4 regions of the Micromonospora sp. CPCC 205554 genome follow, and region 2 is predicted to be linked to each of the others. Evidence: riboswitches for the same ligand, from Rfam matches in the RefSeq annotation. Region 2 holds a riboswitch; each other region holds the start of a gene.
The links. Region 2 has a riboswitch for cyclic di-AMP ahead of V6U82_RS00415 (transglycosylase family protein). Riboswitches for the same ligand answer to the same signal wherever they lie in the genome.

Region 1 (4,632 bases), on a different contig from region 2:
GACTCGCCCGCCGAGCTGCGCCTGCTCTACCGGGGCGAGCTGCTGCGCCTGGAACGCCCCGCGCTGGACGCGATCCGGGACCGGACGCTGGCCCGGGGCGCGCGCCGCAACGAGGTACGCCGGGCGGCGTTCGACGCGGTGCTCGCCGCGCTCTACGCGCAGGCCCGCACGCTGCGGGTGGGCCGGCTGCCGGAGCAGCCCGCGTTCGAGGACGAGATTATCGAGCGGCCGGAGTTCCGCGAGTTCCTCAAGGCGTGGTGGCCCCGGCTGCACCCGCGGCACGTGCTGGACTGGCTGGCCCGCCCGGACCGGCTGCGCCGCTACGCGGGCGGGATCCTCTCCTCGGCGGAGATCCGGCTGCTCGGCGACGCGTACCGGAGCCTGGCGACCGAGGGGCTGACGGTGGCCGACATCGCGCTGCTGGACGAGCTGGACGCGCTGCTCGGCAAGCCGGTGCAGCGGGCCCGGCCCAAGCGCGACCCGTACCAGCTCGCCGGTGGTGTGCGCGAGCTGAGCACGTACGCCGACCGGCAGCGCGCCGCCCGCGCGGCGGCGCGGGAGCGTCCGGGCGACTACCGCGACTACGCTCACGTGGTGGTGGACGAGTCGCAGGACGTCTCGCCGATGCAGTGGCGGATGATCGGCCGGCGCGGGCGGCTGGCGTCCTGGACCGTGGTCGGTGACCCGGCGCAGACCGCCTGGACGGGCGACCCGCAGGAGCTGGACCGGGCCCGTGACCAGGCGCTGGGCCGGCGCAAGCGGCACCGCTACGAGCTGACCACCAACTACCGCAACTCGGCGGAGATCTTCGCGGTGGCGGCGGCGGAGATCCGCCGGCTCTACCCGGATCTGCCGCTGCCCGACGCGGTCCGGTCCACGGGCGTTCCGCCGATCGAGCGCACGGTGCCCGCCGCCGACCTGCCGGCGGCCACCGTCGAGGCGGCCGAGGCGCTGCTCGCGCAGGTGGAGGGCACCGTCGGCGTGATCACGCCGGTGCCGCGCCGGGACGAGGTGGCGGGCTGGCTGGGCGCGCTCGGCGCGGGCCGGCTCCAGGTCGTCACCAGCCTCCAGGCCAAGGGCATGGAGTACGACGGCGTGGTGTTGGTGGCGCCGGGCGAGATCCGGTCCGACCCCGGCTCGGGCGTGCGCACGCTCTACGTGGCGCTGTCCCGGGCGACCCAGCGCCTCACCACGCTCGACCCGGTGGGGTGACGGGCCCCGCCGCCACCCACAGTTCACTTGCACACATAGCGATGTGAACATACATTGGGCCGGGCCGGTACGCGGCAGGGAGGGTGTTGGCGTGGGCGCAGGTCATGACCACAGCGGCGCGGTGGCCAACGCGGCACACCGCCACCGGGGCCGTCTCTGGGCCGCATTCGCGCTGCTCGCCGCCCTGATGGTGGTCGAGGCGGTGGCCGCCTTCACGACCGGCTCACTGGCGCTGCTCTCCGACGCCGGGCACATGTTCACCGACGTCCTCGGCATCGGCATGGCCCTCGCGGCGATCACCGCCACCCGCCGCGCCGGCACCGACCCGCAACGCACGTTCGGCCTCTACCGGCTGGAGGTGCTCGCCGCCCTCGCCAACGCCGTGCTGCTCGGCGCCGTCGCCATCTACGTCCTGGTCGAGGCGGTACGCCGCTTCGGCGAGCCGCCGGAGGTGCTGGCCGGTCCGATGCTCGTGGTGGCGGTGCTCGGCCTGCTCGCCAACATCGTCGCGTTCGCGCTGCTGCGCGCCGGGTCGAAGGAGAGCATCAACCTGAGGGGGGCGTACCTGGAGGTGCTCGGCGACCTGCTCGGCTCGCTCGGCGTGATCGCCGCCGCGCTGGTCATCGCGGTGACCGACTGGTGGTGGGCGGACCCACTGGTCGCCGTCGGGATCGGCCTGTTCATCCTGCCGCGCACCTGGCGGCTCGGCCGGGCCGCGCTGCGCATCCTGGTGCAGGCCGCGCCGGAGCACCTCCAGGTGACCGCCGTGCGCGACCGGCTGGCCGCCGTGCCCGGCGTGGCCGAGGTGCACGACCTGCACGTCTGGACGCTCACCTCGGGCATGGAGGTGGCCTCGGCACACCTGACCACCGACCCGGGCGTGGACCCGGGCGGGGTGCTCGCCGCCGCGCGGGCCGCCCTGCACGAGGACTTCTCCATCGACCACGCCACGTTGCAGGTCGAACCCGGAGCGTCAGCCGGCGTGTGCGGACCGACCGAGTGGTGATTAGGACACACTTAAATCACTGTGACTGATGTAGTCTTATGCCGGTTTTGCCCCGCCTAGTGGCACTCCTCCACGGAGCCGTGCCCGGGCAGCGCCGGTAGTCTCGGTCGCGGCCGCACCCGCGGGCGCCACCGGCCCCGGTGGGGCGGCCGTCGCCTAATCGTCCGCAGGGACGAGCCGGGGAACCACGTACGTGGGGTGCATCCGCGTCAGCGGTAGGGATCTTCCGTCCCGAACCCGTCAGCTAACCCGGTCGGCGCTGACGGAAGGACGTGTGAATGCCCCCAGTGGCACCTGTACGACGGACGGCCGCCCGGTTGGCGGCCCTGCTCGTCGCGACGCTGACCCTCGGCGTCGCGACCGTTCCGGCCTCCCCCGCCTCGGCGGCGCCGGCGACCGGCCTGCTCGCCGCCGCGCCCGGCGACGACGAGGGCGGCACGCCCGAACTGCGCGCCCAGCTCGACGCGGCCAGCAAGGGCTGGCTGGAGGCGAAGGCCGCGCTGAACCGGTCGGTGAGCCGCCAGAAGCAACTCAACGAACAACTCAAGACGGTCGGCGCCGAGCTGGCCGTCCGGGACGCCAAGGTCGGCGAGATCGCCGCCGTGGCGTACCGCAACGGCCGCCTGGGCACCGCCGGGGCGCTGCTCGGCAGCAGCAGCCCGGAGGGTTTCATGGACCGGGCCGCGGCGCTGGAGCAGGTCGCCGCGCACGAGGACCGTACGCTGCGCGACCTGATCGCCACCCGGGACGAGGCCACCCGCACCCGAGTCCAGCTCGACGGCGAGATCCGCGAGCAGCGCAAGCAGGTCGCGGTGATGGGCAAGCGCAAGGAGCAGGCCGAGCGCGCCCTGGAGGTGGCGAACGACCGGGCTTCGCGCAGCAGCAGCGGCGGTGGCAGCGTCCAGGGCACCTCCAGCAAGAACGCGAAGCCCGCGCCGCGCAACTCGGACGGCTCCTGGCCGTCGGAGTCGTGCAGCGTCAACGACCCGACCCCGGCGAACGGCTGCATCACGCCGCGCACGCTGCACGCGCTGCAACAGGCCAAGGCGGCGGGCTTCACCCGGTACGTCTCCTGCCACCGGCCCAGCGGCTCGGGTGAGCACCCGAAGGGGCGGGCCTGCGACTTCGCCGCGCAGAAGAACGGCTTCGGCGGCGTGGCCACCGGCGGCGACCGGACGTACGGCAACAACCTGGCCGCGTACTTCGTGCGCAACGCCGACCCGCTCGCCGTGCTCTACGTGATCTGGTTCAAGCAGATCTGGCTGCCCAGCAGCGGGTGGAAGTCGTACAGCGGCGGTAACGGCGACCCGTCCAGCGACCACACCAACCACGTGCACCTGTCGGTGTACTGAGCGCGCCCGGAAGGGACCGGCCGGATCAGGCCGGCCGGCCCTCCAGGGTCGCTCCGAGACGCGCCGCCAGGCCCAGGTGAGCCGCCCGGGCCTGGCGGAACGCGTACCCGAACAGCGGCGCCGGCGCGGTGAGCGTGATCTCCACGTCGATGCGTACCGTGCCGTCGGGCTCGTCGCGCAGCCGGGTGTGGTTGCGTACCGTCGTGGCGGGTTGCTGCCGTGCCACGGTGACCACCTCGTCCTCGCTCGCGATCAGCACGTCCGCCTGGTACGTGACCGGGAAGTGCAGCGGGCCGAGTTGCAGCCGGTCGGTGATCGCGTAGCTGGCCAGCGCGCCCGGCCGGGACGGCAGCGTCCGGACCCGGACGATCAGCGGATGCAGCTCACCCTGGCGACTCAGGTCACCCAGCAGGGCCACCGCTTCGGCCCGGCTGCACCGGGCCTGCACGGTGTAGCTGAAGCTGTCGCTGCTCTGCAAGCGGGCCCCCTCGCCGTCGTGCGTCGCGACGATCGTCCCGTACCGACGCCGGACTGGCAACGGGTAGAAGGTCCCCTGGCCGCAGGGGGTGTGAACGGCGCTCAGGCGCCGGGCAGCACCTCGGGGGTGTCGTCGGCGAACCACGGCTCGGGCGCGCCGAACAGGCCGAGCAGGCCGGTCACCCAGAGCTGCCGGTGCACGAACCGGCTCGGCTCGGTGACCACGAGCTTGACGCCGCTGACCTCGCAGGTCTGGAAGCCCGCGACCATGGCGCTGATGCCGACCGAGTCGATGAACGTGACGAGCCGCATGTTCAGCTCGATCCGCGAGGGACGGCCCTTCGCGAGCACTTCGGCGATCGCTTCCCGCACCTCGTACGCGGTGTCGACGTCGATCTCCCCACGGGGCGCGATCTGGACGACACCACCCGGCCGCACCGACTTCACGATCGACAGGCTCACGCGAGCACCTCCACTCGCCCATGACGGGCGCCTCATCAGTACGCGGGCCGCGACCGAGCGTATTCCTCCGACGGCCCGGTCGCCACCCCCCGGGATGAGCAATTCGCGAACTGGGCACACCTG
Region 2 (4,632 bases):
CGTCGAAGCGGCGGGTGCCGAACGACGCCTCCCGCAGCAGGAGCAGCGTGGTGCGGTTGCCGACCACCTCCAGCGCCCGGGCGATCGAGCAGTTGGCGGTGGACCAGGAGTCACGCTGCGCGAGGAGGTCCGTCATGGCGTCGACGGTACCCACCTGACTTAGGAAAGCAAAAGTCAGCTACCTCACAGCTGGCCGGGGAAGAATCCGTGCCGGGCCAGCGGCTCCACGATCTGGTGCTCCTCGTACGACAGGTGCGACAGCAGCGTGTCGGTGAGCAGGTCCACCGCCTCCTGGAGGCCGGTGAAGTCGCCGGGCCGGCGGACCAGCTCGACGAGCGCCCGGTCGACGCTCTCCACCACCCCGTGGATCACCACGTGCTCCTCCTCCAGGCGGTCCAGCACGGCGGCCAGGCCGGCCTCGGAGCGGCGCAGGTGCGGGAAGATCGAGGCGTCCTCCAGCCCGTGGTGCTGGGTGACCATCGTGCAGTACGCCGCGCAGTACGCCCCGAGCGTCCAGTTGTTCTGCCGCATGGTCATCTCGTTGAGGGCGGCCCGCGCCCGGCCCGGCGAGACCGAGCCCCGCTTGACCTGTTCCAGCAGGTCGCGCACCTGGGCCAGCTCCTGGCGCAGGTGGTCGTGCACGTCCACCAGGTGCTGCCCGGCGGCCTGTCCCCGGGCCGGGTAGACGTGTCCGTCCGGCGGCGGCGGGGCGCTCGGGCGGGTGGACTCGTCCCAGGGGCGGCGCGCGCTCAGGCGTACCCCCGGGTCGGGGGTGGGGGTGACGCCGAGCGTGCTCGGGCCGCCGGCGGTGGTCTGCTCCTCGGCGGCCGCGCGGGCGCCGTCGCCGGGCGTGGCGCGCTCGGCGGCGACCAGCTCCCGCACCGCGGGCGCGACCTCCTGGCCGAATATCTGGATCGCGCGCGGCTCGTCGCTGCCGAGGATGAACGTGGTGATGCCGTGCTCCAGCGTGAGCCCGGCCAGCTCCTCCACCCACTGGTCCGGCGGCCCGGCCAGGAAGCCGGCCGACGAGCGGGCGAACGTGCCGGTCACGTTGAGCATGCGGCGGATCGCGGCCGGGTCGCGCCCGGCGGCGTGGGCGCCCTCGTCGACGAGCGCGTTCAGGGCGGGCAGCTCGTCGGGGCCCTTGGGCAGGTAGGACAGGGACGGCAGCCAGCCGTCCGCGGCGCGGCCGACCAGGCGCAGCATGCGCGGCTTGTACGCGCCGACCCAGATGCCCACCGGGTGCGCCGGCGCCGGCCCGCGCTTGGCGCCGACCACCCGGTAGTGCTCGCCGTCGACGCGGATCATGCCGCGCCGGTCGGTGTCCCAGACCTCGCGGATCACCCGGATCGCCTCGTCCAGGGCCTCGACGGCGGCCCTGGGGGACAGGCGCCGCCCGCCCGCGGCCTCGATCGCGTCCCAGAACGCGCCCGCGCCGAGTCCCAGCTCGACCCGGCCGCCGGTGAGCAGGTCCAGGCTGGCGATGCTGCGCGCCAGCACCACCGGCTGGCGCAGCGGCAGGTTGAGCACGTTGCCGGCCAGGCGGATGCGCTCGGTGGCCGCGCCCAGGTAGGACATCAGCGTCCAAGTGTCCAGGAAGCCCGGCTGGTACGGGTGGTCCTGGAACGTGACCAAATCCAGCCCGACCTGTTCGCAGAGCCGGGCGAGCGCCACCACCTGGTCGGGCTGCCCGGCGGCGGGGGTGAGGAAACCGCCGAAGGTCAGCTCGTGTCCGTGATCGGTCATCCGTCCCGCCCTCCCGTGATCTTGCCTGGCCCTGCCACCGTAGCGCCGCCGCCGGTAGCCCGGCCGGGTGAAGAGCATCACAAGAAGTGGACGATCGTCGCAAAACGTCCCTAGCGTCGGTTTCGTTCGCAGACGCGGACACCGCGGGCCGGAAACGCCAAATCCCGCCGCCGGCCCCGGTAACCGAACCTCGTGCGGGAGCGGGGGAACCACACGTTCCACGGTGCATCGTCACCTCGGGGTGAAGCCGCCACCGGCGGCCGGGCTCCTCGGCCCGAACCCGACAGCTCACCTCGTCGGCGTGGAGGAATCCACATGGCAACTGAATACTCAGCCCGAAGCCGCCGTACCGCTCTCGGAGCGGTTCTGGCCGGCGCCGCCGTCGGCGCCGCGACCCTGTTCGGCCCGGCCGCTCCGGCCAGCGCGGGCGTCAACTGGGACGCGGTCGCGCGTTGCGAATCCGGCGGCAACTGGAAGATCAACACCGGCAACGGCTACTACGGCGGGCTCCAGTTCTCCCGCGCCACCTGGAACGGCTACGGCGGGCAGAAGTACGCCGCCCGCGCCGACCTGGCCAGCCGGTCCGAGCAGATCGCCGTCGCCGAGAAGGTGCTGCGCGGGCAGGGCATCGGCGCGTGGCCGGTCTGCGGCAGGAAGGGCGGCTCGGCGAGCGCCGCGGCGACCCGGTCCGAGAAGGCCACCCCGCGCAAGGCCGCCCCGAAGCGGGCCGCCCCCCGCAAGGCCGCGCCGGAGCGGCCCGCGACGAAGGTCGCGCCGCAGCCCGCGACCGGTGCCGGGACGTACGTGGTCCGGCGCGGGGACACGCTGTCGGAGATCGCCGTGGCGCAGCGCGTCGACGGCGGCTGGCGTGCCCTGCACGAGCGCAACCGCGCCGTGGTCGGCGACGACCCGGGCCTGATCTTCCCCGGTCAGCGGCTGCGCCTGCGCTGACAGCGGTCCGGAGAACGCCCGGCCGGTCCGTCCGGCCGTCCGCCCGTGCGCGACACGCCGCGTCGCCGGTGTCCGGCCTGCTCCCGGCGCCGGGGCGCGGCCCGCGACGGCCGGTGACCGCGATTAGTCGGAGCCTGTTGCTAGGGTCACGGTGCTCGGCTAAGACGTGAAGAAAGCGCGGAAATGACCAACGACCCGTTCTCGGCGGCCGCGAGCCTCGACGAGCTGCTGACCCGCACGCAGCAGGCGCTCACCGCGATGCGCTCCCGGGCCTCGGCGCACGCCGACGGCGAGCCGGGCGACCTGCTCCGCGCCGAGGGCACGGCCGCCGGCGGGCGGGTCCGTGCGGTCGCCGTCCAAGGTGGCCGGCTGGATTCCGTGACGATCGACCCGGAGCTGGCCGGCGAGCCCTTCGACGTCCTCTGCGGACACCTCGTCACCGCCGCCAACGCCGCGCTGTCCGAGCTGGACGCCCAGGTCAGCGCATCGGCGCGGGCCGACGCCGACGCGCTCGCCGCCCGGCTCGGCAGCATGGGCGACCAGGCCGAACTGTTCGGCCGCGCGATGCACGAGGCGGCCGCGCGGATCCACCGCGACCGCGGCACCCCGTCCCGGGCCGGGCGCCCGGCCTGACCCGACCGCACACGCCCCGGCACGACGAGGCGCCGCCCCGGCGCGCGGCTCCGGCCACTCGCGGCGCGGCACCGGTCCGGCACGGCACCGGCCCCGCACGCGGCACCGGCCTGACACGGCGAGGCGGCCGGCCGCCGGGAGGACGACGACCGGCCGCGCACGCCACGGTCAGCTCAGGATGACCGCGGTGTCGTCGACGACGAAGGACGTCTGCAACGAGCTGTCCTCCACGCCGCTGAACGAGACGGTCGCCGTGGTTCCGGCCAGCGACGAGATGTCGAAGGACCGCTGCACGTAGCCGGTGGCCTTGTTCAGGTTGGAGTAGGTGGCCAGCGTGGTGCCGCCCGCCTTGACGGTGAGCTTGTCGTACGCGGTGCTGGTGGTCGACTCCGCGCTGTCGATGTGCAGCCAGAAGCTCAACGTCGCCCGGCATCCGGCCGGGATCGTCACCGACTGGCTGAGCGTGTCGGTGTGCGACGAGCCGTACCCGTCCAGCCACGCCTTGTACGAGCCACCGTGCGCGGCCTGGCCGCTGTCGGTGGTGATGACGCCGGACGAGGCGCTCCAGCTCACGTTGCCCGACTCGAAGCCCGGGTTGGCGAGCTTGTTGCCGGAGCAGCCGCCCGACGGCGGGGTGGTCGTGGTGCTCGGCGTGGGCGTCGGGGTGCCGCCGGCGCAGGTCGGGTCACCGGACTGGGCCGGCACGCTCACCGCGTCCCAGGCCGCCTTGACCGTGTTGAACTCCGCGCAGCCGCCCGGGTAGAGGTTCTTCGCCGCCTGGAGCGTCCAGGTGCGGTACTTCAGGTACGACGAGGACGAGGTCTTCAGCAGCATCGCGTTGTACATGATCTTCATGGCCTTCTGGATGCCGAGGCCGGTCACGCTGCTGCCGTTGCAGGTCGAGCTGGACGGCTGCCCGTTGGTCGGGCTGCTGCCGTTGGCCAGCAGGTAGAACCAGTGGTTGCCCGGGCCGGCCGCGGCGTGCACCTCGGTCGACGGGATGCTGCTGGAGTAGCAGTTCGGGTCGCCGAGCGCCGACGGGTTGTACATGTTGCGGATCGGGCCGGAGCCGACCAGGTTGATCTTCTCGCCGACCAGGAAGTCCGGCGCGTCGTAGCTGGACGGCTCGTTGGCGAACCACTCGGTGGCCGCGCCGAACGTGTCCGCCACGAACTCCTGCGTGCCGCCGCCGGAGATGCCGCCGGGGGTGTTGTCGTCGATGCCGTGGCCGATCTCGTGCGCCACCACGTCCAGCGAGCTGATCCACTGGCCGGCGGTGTTCTTGCCGATCTGCACCTGGCT
Region 3 (4,632 bases), on a different contig from region 2:
ATCTCGCTGACCCACTTCACCGGCGCCCAGTGGAACGAGGGCCGCAGGGTCTCCCGTTCCGAGGCCCGCCCCGGTGACCTGGTGTTCTTCGGCTCCGACCTGCACCACGTCGGGCTCTATCTCGGCAACGGGGTGATGGTGCACGCGCCACGTACCGGCAAACCGGTCCAGGTGTCGAGCATCAGCACCCAGCCGCTCGCCGGCTTCGTCCGGGTCGCCTGACCCGCAACACCCCTGGCAGCGAGAAGGCCCCCGGTCCACGCGGACCGGGGGCCTTCCCGTGTGCGGTGCCGGGTCAGCGTGGCGTGCCGACCGGGGACGGCAGGACCAGCACGTCGTCCAGGTTCACGAACATGATCCGGTGACCGAACTGGACCTGCACGTAGCGGTTCTTGCCGCGGACCACGGTCCGGTCACCCGGGGCCGAACCGTCGAACGACACCGCCCGGTAGTACTCGCCGGGCAGCACCCCGCCGACCGCGTACCGCTGGCCGGCGGCGAACGTGTACTGCAGCGGCGAGATGGTCTGGTACGGGATGGTGTCCGGGTAGGCGGCCTGCTCCGGGTAGGCCCGCCCGTACACCGGGATGGTGGCCTTGCCGGGCCGCGGCGTCACCACGAAGCCGGTGGCCCACTTGGCGGTCGGCGCGGAGGCCGGGTTGTGGAACCACGCCTTCTGGCCGAGGTACCAGATCGCCGTCCAGTCACCCTGGCGGCCGGCGAGTGCGTACGTCTGACCGGCGGAGGCGCGGGCGCCGTGGTCGGAGATGTACATCGTGTCCGGCGTGCCGTCCGGGCGCAGCCCGAGGTCGTTGACGAGCGGGGCGTCCGGGCTGGGCGCGGTCCGCAGGATCACCGACGAGGAGCCGCGCGACGGGCACGGCTGCGCCGGCGGGGTGGGCGTCGGGACGCCCGGCGGCTGCTGGTTGCAGCCGAAGAACGCCGGCCGGTTGGTGGCGAAGTCCGGGTCGATGGTGACCAGGCCGGTACGGGGCGTGCCGGTGCTGCGGAACGGCGCCTTCATCAGGTCGAAGTAGTGCGACCAGTCCCAGTACGGGCCCGGATCCCAGTGCATCCCGCGCACCGTTGCGGCGGTGGTGCCGGGCACGTTGTCGTGGCCGATGATGTGCTGCCGGTCCATCGGGATGCCGAACTTGAGCGCCAGGTGGCGGACCAGCTTGGCCGACGTGCGGTACATCGCCTCGGTGTACCAGGTGCCCTGACCGGCGAAGCCCTCGTGCTCCAGGCCGATGGACTTGGCGTTGACGTACCAGTTGCCGGCGTGCCAGCCGACGTCCTTGGCCTTGATGTGCTGGGCGATGTAGCCGTCCACCGAGCGCAACGTGTAGTGCCAGCCCAGGTAGTCGGCCCGCTTCACCAGGTCGACGCTCGGGCCGAAGTAGCCCTCGGTGTCGTGGATGACGATGTACTCGATCTTCTGCTGCTTCGGCCGGTCGCCCAGGTCGTGGTTGCCGTAGTCGCCCGGGTCGTCGCTGAGCTGCTCGTACGGCGCGGGAATCCACTCGCAGGCCAGCCGTACCGGGCACTCCAGCCCGTCCGGCCGCTCGGCGTTGCGCAGGCCGAGGCGGGCCAGGCGGGAACGGTCCGGCTTCGAGGCGGTGGCGGCGAGCGTGACCCGCTGCCCGTCGTCGGTGGTCCGGCTGGCGCCCTGGCCGAGCTGGTCGTAGACCTCGTCGGCGAAGGCCGCCGCCGCGTCGGAGGTGTCCGCGCCGGAGTACTTGGCCACCGCGGCGTACCAGGCCGCCGGGTCGGTGCCGGCGCCGACCGGCCCACCCAGAGCCTTCTGGTACGACGCCAGCAGCGCCGCGCCACCGCGGATGTTCGCGGCCGGGTCGGTCCGCAGCGTGCCCGCGTCGAGCCCGGTCAGCGCGGCGGCGGCGTCGAGCGTCTGGAGCGAGGCCGGCGGCAGCGGGGTCTCCCGCTCCGGCGCGGCGGCCGTGGCCGGATCGAGCTTGAGCGGGCGGGCGTCGTCGCCGCGCGGGTCCTCGTCCTCGTCGACGTGGGCGCTGCCCGGCGTGGCGAGGATGTGCGCGGCGTCGGTCAGGTGCATCGGGCCGTAGCCGCCGCTGGTGCTGGGCTGCCCGGTGTGGGTGTCCCAGCGGGACTCCAGATAGGAGACGCCGAGCAGCACGTTCTGCGGCACGCCGTACTCGGCCGCGGCGGCGGCGTACTGTTGTTGCCGGTCGCTCGTGGGCGCGGTCGTGTCCGGCGCGGCGGTCACCGGGCCGGTCGTCGCCAGCGCGGTGGCTGCGGCCACGGCGGCGGCGAGCAGTATCCGTCTGCCCGACGGCGGGGCGGAGAGGTGCATCGAACCTCCTGGACAGGGATGGGGGTCACTGCGTTTCCACCCTCACTCCGCACACCCGCAGGGGTCAATACCTTTCCAGTGGGTAATCAGCCTTGAAAGAAAATTTCACCTCCGCGCGGGGTGTGGCCCCACACCGCGTACGGAGTGTCACGGCGCTGGAAGTTGCGGATCGATAACGGTGGTCCCTACTCTGGTGAATCGTCGGCCGCACGTCTCACCGTCCAACCCGGTCGGTGACGGTCCGACACCGCCGAGTCGCCTGCGGGCGAGCCGGGGAACCAGGTACCTGGGGTGAATCCGCAGCGATGCGGTAGGGCGGCTCCCTTCCCGCCCGAATCCGTCAGCTAACCCGGTAGGCGGTACGGAAGAAGGAGTACGGACGCCCGGTGGCACTCCATGCCCCGCGGCCGTCGTCGAACCGGTCGGTCGACCGGTCCACGGCTGTGCCGCGTACCCGCTGGTCCCGCTTCACCACCGCCCTCGCCGCCCTCGTCGGCACCGCAGTCGTCCTGACCGGCGGCGCCACGGCGGCACACGCCGAACCCTCGGTCGCCGAGATCGAGGCCCAGATCGACCGCGACTGGAACAAGCTCGAACCGGTCATCGAACAGGTCAACGCCGTACGCGGGCAGCTCGCCGCGCGGCGCAAACAGGCCGACGCGCTCGGCCGGCAGATCGCACCCCTCCAGGCCCGGGTGGACGCCGCGCTCGGCCAGGTCGGCGGGCTCGCCGCCGACGCCTACAAGGGCGACAACCTCTCCACCGTGAACGCGCTGCTGGGCAGCCGTTCACCCGGTGACCTGGTGAACGGCCTGGAACTGCTCGACCGCTTCGCGCACCGCCAGCACGAGCAGGTGCGCTCCGTCGCCGCCCTGCGCGACGAGCTGGCGGCGAAGAAGAAGCCGCTGGACGAGATGATCGCCGGTCTGGCGCGTACCGAGGCCCAGCTCGCGGCGAAGAAGAAGCAGATCGACGCCGAGATCGCCAAGCTGGAGAAGCTGCGGCTCAAGGTGTACGGCAAGGGTGGCGGCGGCCCGCTGCGCCCGGCGCCGTGCCCGGCCGGCTACCCCGGCGGCCCGGCCGGTGCGGCGGTCAAGTTCGCCTGTGCCCAGATCGGCAAGATCTACGTCTGGGGCGCGGCCGGACCGGACCACTTCGACTGCTCGGGCCTCACCATGGCGGCCTGGGCCAAGGGCGGCGTCTCGCTGCCGCACAGCGCGCGCCAGCAGCACGGCGTGACGCAGCGGATCAGCCGGGCCGAGCTGCGCGCCGGTGACCTCGTCTTCTACTACAGCGACCTGCACCACGTGGCGATGTACGTGGGCGACGGCTGGGTGGTGCACGCCTCCCAGTCCGGCAAGCCCATCACCATGAAGCGGGTCGACGACGGCGACATCAACAGCTACGGCCGGGTGTAAGGAAGGGCCCCCTCTTAACGCCTCCGGTAGAGGAGGGGGCCCCTATTAACAACTGTGGGCGCCGTCAGCGGGTCGGCCAGGTGCGCCAGCTCTGCCAGGACCGGCTCGGCGTGGGACCGCGCTGCCCCTGGTAACGCGAGCCGTAGACGGCCGAGCCGTACGGGTGCTCGGCCGGCGAGGAGAGCCGGAAGATGCAGAGCTGGCCGATCTTCATGCCCGGCCAGAGCGTGATCGGCAGGTTCGCCACGTTCGACAGCTCCAGCGTGACGTGACCGGAGAAACCCGGGTCGATGAAGCCGGCGGTCGAGTGGGTCAGCAGCCCCAGCCGCCCGAGGCTCGACTTGCCCTCCAGCCGGCCGGCGAGCTGGTCACCCAGCGAGATCACCTCAAGGGTGGAGGCGAGCACGAACTCGCCCGGGTGCAGCACGAACGGCTGCCCCTCCGGCACCTCCACCATCGAGGTCAGGTCGTCCTGCTGGATCGACGGGTCGATGTGCGTGTAGAGGTGGTTGTTGAAGACCCGGAACAGCCGGTCCAGGCGTACGTCGATGCTCGACGGCTGCACCAGCGTGGGCTCGAAGGGCTCCAGCGCGAGCGTGCCGGCCTTGATCTCGGAGACCAGGTCGCGGTCGGAGAGCAGCATCGGAACACCATAGCGACAGGTGCCGGTGACCTGCGTGTCGCACTACATCTTCGTACACGTGTTCGATAGAGTGTCCACATGGCTTCCTGGTCCGAATTCGCCGCCGACGAGCCCCGCCTCGCCGACGAGATCCGCCTCCTGATGCAGCAGTACGGGCCGGGCTTCGGCTACCTCGCCACGGTCCGCGCCGACGGCGGCCCCCGGGTCCATCCCGTGTCGCCGGTGTTCACCGCAGACGGCCT
Region 4 (4,632 bases), on a different contig from region 2:
CCGCCGCCACCCGCGCCCCGGTGGTCCTCTGCCCCACGCTGAAGGCGCTCGACGAGGCGCTGGTGCCGAGCCTGCGGGTGGCGTTCTACGTCAACCACGGCGCGAAGAACGCCCACGTGATCCGGTTCAACCAGCTCACCCATGTGCAGCTGCACCACGGCGACAGCGACAAGGCCCCCAGCGCCAACCCGGTCTCGGCCATCTTCGACAAGATCTTCGTGGCCGGGCAGGCCGCGATCGACAGGTACGCCCGCGCCGGCGTGGAGATCCCCGCCGACAAGTTCGTCGTGGTCGGCCGGCCCCAGGTCGAGGCCGTCGAGGTACGCCGGGAGCCGGTCAGCTCACCGGCGCAGCCCACGGTCCTCTACACGCCGACCTGGACCGGGCACCACGCCGACGCCAACTACTGCTCGCTGCCGGTGGCCGAGACGCTGATCCGCCGGCTGATCGACCGGGGCGCCGCGGTGATCCTGCGCGCCCACCCGTACACCGACAAGAACCCGGCCTCGGCCCGCCAGCTCGCCCGGCTCACCGAACTGCTCGCCGCCGACCGGGCCAAGACCGGCCGGCCGCACCTGTGGGGCGCCGCCGCGAGCCGGGAGCTGACGCTCACCGAGTGCGTCAACCGCGCCGACGCGCTGGTCTCCGACGTCTCCGGGGTCATCTCCGACTGGCTCTACTCCGGCAAGCCGTACGCGGTCACCGACACCGGCGCCGACGGTGAGCACTTCGTCGAGCGGTTCCCGCTCGCGGCGTCCGGCTACGTGCTGCGGCGCGACATGTCGAACGTGGACGAGGTGCTCACCGACCTGCTCGACGCCGACCCGAAGGCGGCGCGGCGCTGGGCGGCCCGGACCCGCTACCTGGGCGACTTCCCCGCCGACGGGTACGCCGAGGCGTTCCTCACCGCCGCCCGCCGGGAACTGGAACCCGACTGGGCGGTCCCGGCGCCGCGCACGGCCGGATAGCACGCGCCCGGCCCGGCCGGCCGCCTCAGAGGTACGGGTCGAGCAGGGCGAGCACCGCCTCCGGGTCCTCGACGTGCGCGTTGTGGCCCAGTCCGGGCAGCGTGGCCACCGGCACGCCCAGCTCCTTGAGCTGCGCGTCGGTCACCATCGGGTCCAGTTCGCCCCGGGCCAGCAGCACGGGCACACCGGTGGCGGCCAGCAGGGCCGGCAGCCGGGGTTCCCCGACGGCGAACGCGGCCGGGTCCATCGCGAGCCGCCAGCGGCCGTCCACCCGGCGCAGCCCCGCCTCCACCACCGGGTGGTCCGGTGCGAACAGCCCGGCGAGCCCGGAGACCCGCAGGTAGCGGCGGGCCGCCTCGTCACGGCTGGCCAACCAGGTCACCGGCCGGGCGGCCAGCTCCTCCGACTTGGCCAGCTCGGCCGGGGACCAGACCGCCTTGATGCCGAGCCCCACCACCGCGTCGACCGGAAGCCCTCGCTGCCGGGCCGCGAGCGCCAGCGCCACCACCCCGCCGAGCGAGTGCCCGAGCAGCACCAGCCGGTCCTCGGGGCCGAGCCGGACCGGGCCGAGCCCGTCGACCACGCGCTGGGCCAGGGCCTCGAACGAGTAGCCGTCGAGCGGCGGCGACCAGCCGTGTCCCGCCAGGTCGGGGGCGAGCCAGCGGCCGGGCCAGCCGCGTTCCAGCAGCGGCGCCCAGGGCAGCCACACCTCGCCGGTGGCACCCATGCCGTGCAGGAGAATCAGGTGCCGCTTCCCCGTCGCATCGCCCATTGGCGCAGTCTGCCACCGCCCGCACACGACACGCGAGACCGAACCCCGCCACCCGCACCCCGCCCTCGCCGTCGATCTTGGAGTTGTGGCACCTTCCATAGCGGGCGAGCCGGTCATACTGGGCGCCACAAGTCCAAGATCGGCGAGCCGGGGCGGCGCATGCCACACACGGGGAAGGCCGGCGCCCCGGGTGGGGTGCCGGCCTTCGGGTGTGCGGGAATCAGGCGGAGTAGCCGCGTGTGGAGACCCAGTGCGCCAGGTCGATCGTGGTGACCCAGTACGACGGCAGCGACGGGTCGGCCGAGTCGGCGATGCGTACGGTCCGGCCGTCGTTCTTGTAGCCGACCACAGCGACGTAGTGGCCGCCCGGGAACGAGTGCCAGCCACCGTTGGTGTCGGTGGCGGTACCGGCGACGTTCGCGACGACCGCGCGGCCGTTGCTGATCGCCTCGACCACGTCTGCCTGGAGCCGGTCCATCTGGGCCGGGGTGGCGGTGCCGGGAATCATGCGGGTCCGGTACGGGTTGCCCTTGACCTGCTGGTTGAGCACGCGGGTGGTGTCCTCGGCCGAGTTGGTGCCCATCTCGGTGGTGCCGAGGGGACCGGCCAGCGCGTCCTGGCTGCGCTCGATGCCGGCGGCGCTGAGCGCGTTGCGCACGGCGGCCGGCCCGCAGTAGAAGTAGTTGATCTGCGCCTGGTAGTCGTAGTCGAGCGTCTTGCTCGACGGCGGCTTCGGCTTGGCCTTGGGCGTGGTGTCCGGGTCGGCCGTGGCCTTCTTCGACGGGGAGGCGCTCGGCGACGCGCTGGGCGCGGCGGAGGCGCTGGGCGGTACGGCGATGCGGGCCTCGCCGCGGCTGGCGGGCTGCTCGCCGAGGCGGGCGGCGCCGAGGTCGGCGACCGCTGCGGTGTTCTCCTGGACCGGGGCGTCGTCACCGGCGGTGGCGACGGTGCCGGCGCCGGCCGCCAGCACGAGCGCGGCGGCCGATCCGGCGATGATCTGGTACGGGCGTTCGGTGACGATCCGTCGCAGCTGACGCTTCAGGTGGTGCTTCAAGAAATCCTCCACGGGGCGTGAGCGGCGCACGCCGGCCCGGCACGCGGAGGAACTCACGCGTGCTGGCGGGGCCGGATGGCCGGGGGGATCGGGAACGCCCGTGATGCCGGGCGCCCAGGGGGCGGTTGCCGGTCGCGCGTCAGGCGAGCGCGGGCACCGCGATGCCGTGGAGGCGGGGGGACGATCGAGGGGTGGGCACGAGGGGTACTCCTTCCGTGGCCGCCGACCGGGTTAGCTGACGGATTCGGGCGGGAAGTACGCCCTACCGCGGGCCGTGGGCTCGCGGATTCACCCCGATGGTGCTCATGGGTCCCCGGTTCGTGGAACACGATTAGGCGGGTCGGTGCGGCGTCGCCGTCGGCGATCGATTACCGCATCGGACGCGCCGACACTACCGGTGGGTATGTCCCATGCCAAGCGCTCCCACCTGCGTAAACATGATCCGCGGTAACGGATTTCGGAACACCCGGTTACTGACTTCACTCAATGGGACAAGCAGTTTCGAGGGCGCCTGGCGGCGGAAAGCGGACAGACGGCGGGCACCGGCCCCGCAATCGCGCGGCTCGATGACCTGTTCTGCGCCCGACGCCCGTTTCGGCGGCCCGGGTGACCGGGCTCACCACATTCCGGGTAACGATTCGGTCGAGACGACGCTCAGCCGACCCGCGCCGGGCGCCACCGGGCGTTCCGGACCGCCGCGGGCACCGGCAGGGCGCTCGTCGTCGCGCTCCGGTACGCCGGGACGGGCCGCAGTGCCGCCGTGGCCGCGTACGCCTCGGCGGCGAGCGTCCGGGCGGCCTCGGCGGCCAGTTCCGCGTCCCGCCACGCCGCCCGCTCCCGCTCGGCGGCGCTCTCCCATCCGGCCCGGCGCCCGTCCCGGACGGTGCGGGCCAGCACGATCTCCTGCTCGGCCGGGTGCCGGCGCGGATCCCACCCGTTGCGGCGCGCCAGCACGTCGGCGAGCTGACGGGCGGTCAGGTCGCCCCGCCAGTGCGCCGTCATGGCGGCGTGGTGCAGCCAGCGCTCCCGGGCCGCGTACTCGGCCGGAGTCCGCGGGGTGTGCGGGGCGGGCAGCGCGGCGGCGCCGGCCAGGCGGCGGGCGGCGGCGTCCGCCTCGTCGTACGCGGTCCAGGCCCGGTCCGCCTCGTCCTGCGCGGCCAGCCACCGCTCCCGGCGGCGACGGGCCGTCTGGGCGGCCCCGGCGGCGGCCACCGCCACCTCCTCGGCGTACCGGATCAGGTCGTCGCGGCGGGCGGCGTCGGCGTCGGCCGGGTCGGGGGCGGCCTCCGGCGCGGGTTCGCGTTCGGGCCGGGCGACGAGCGCGGCGAGCAGGCCGAGGGCGAGCAGCAGCAGGAAGGACCAGATGGCGGCGGCCTCGGGCACGGAGGTGAGGAAGTGGTACAGAGCGGTCTGCGACATGGTCGGCACCTCACGGGAAGGACCTGGCGGGAGGGCCGCACGGCCGGCCGGGGCGGGCGGGCCACCGGGAGGCGGGTGCGGGAATGACGTTCGGTGGGTGCGGGAACGGGCGCGGCCCGTGGGCGGATCAGCGGGCGGGCGGGGCCCGTGGGCCGGCCGGCGCGGCGGCCCGTCCGGCCGGGACCGGCTCCGCGACGGCCGGGACCGTCGCCCGGCGAGCGGGCGCCGGGACACCGGCGGGCGAGGCCGGCCGCTCGGCCACGCGGTCGACCTCCGGCCGCGCGGCGGTCGAGGCGCCCGTGACCGGGTACGCCGAGGCGGCGACCGCCGGAGCCGGGGCGGCAGCGGCGACACCGGCCGGCAGCGTGGCGGCGCCGAACGAACAGGCGACGACCACGGCGAGACTGGCGAGCATCCGG

Region 1: another riboswitch for cyclic di-AMP. It lies ahead of V6U82_RS14495 (coiled-coil domain-containing protein); the one in region 2 lies ahead of V6U82_RS00415 (transglycosylase family protein).
Region 3: another riboswitch for cyclic di-AMP. It lies ahead of V6U82_RS22990 (C40 family peptidase); the one in region 2 lies ahead of V6U82_RS00415 (transglycosylase family protein).
Region 4: another riboswitch for cyclic di-AMP. It lies ahead of V6U82_RS25615 (C39 family peptidase); the one in region 2 lies ahead of V6U82_RS00415 (transglycosylase family protein).

Annotation. Positions count from the first base shown of each region.
Region 1 covers NZ_JBAKHP010000009.1:3,294-7,925, reverse strand. The annotation lists gene V6U82_RS14505 (HelD family protein) at 1-1,212, shown strand, start outside; gene V6U82_RS14500 (cation diffusion facilitator family transporter) at 1,304-2,218, shown strand; cyclic di-AMP (ydaO/yuaA leader) riboswitch at 2,362-2,492, shown strand; gene V6U82_RS14495 (coiled-coil domain-containing protein) at 2,497-3,570, shown strand; gene V6U82_RS14490 (SRPBCC family protein) at 3,596-4,048, opposite strand; gene V6U82_RS14485 (STAS domain-containing protein) at 4,150-4,509, opposite strand.
Region 2 covers NZ_JBAKHP010000001.1:84,091-88,722, reverse strand. The annotation lists gene V6U82_RS00425 (winged helix-turn-helix transcriptional regulator) at 1-136, opposite strand, end outside; gene V6U82_RS00420 (LLM class flavin-dependent oxidoreductase) at 184-1,746, opposite strand; cyclic di-AMP (ydaO/yuaA leader) riboswitch at 1,918-2,063, shown strand; gene V6U82_RS00415 (transglycosylase family protein) at 2,062-2,697, shown strand; gene V6U82_RS00410 (YbaB/EbfC family nucleoid-associated protein) at 2,881-3,330, shown strand; gene V6U82_RS00405 (M4 family metallopeptidase) at 3,499-4,632, opposite strand, start outside.
Region 3 covers NZ_JBAKHP010000021.1:92,688-97,319, reverse strand. The annotation lists gene V6U82_RS23000 (C40 family peptidase) at 1-222, shown strand, start outside; gene V6U82_RS22995 (N-acetylmuramoyl-L-alanine amidase) at 296-2,329, opposite strand; cyclic di-AMP (ydaO/yuaA leader) riboswitch at 2,568-2,702, shown strand; gene V6U82_RS22990 (C40 family peptidase) at 2,716-3,747, shown strand; gene dcd (dCTP deaminase) at 3,812-4,390, opposite strand; gene V6U82_RS22980 (pyridoxamine 5'-phosphate oxidase family protein) at 4,469-4,632, shown strand, end outside.
Region 4 covers NZ_JBAKHP010000027.1:58,985-63,616, forward strand. The annotation lists gene V6U82_RS25605 (CDP-glycerol glycerophosphotransferase family protein) at 1-968, shown strand, start outside; gene V6U82_RS25610 (alpha/beta fold hydrolase) at 994-1,740, opposite strand; gene V6U82_RS25615 (C39 family peptidase) at 1,961-2,806, opposite strand; cyclic di-AMP (ydaO/yuaA leader) riboswitch at 3,000-3,142, opposite strand; gene V6U82_RS25620 (hypothetical protein) at 3,449-4,213, opposite strand; gene V6U82_RS25625 (hypothetical protein) at 4,341-4,632, opposite strand, start outside.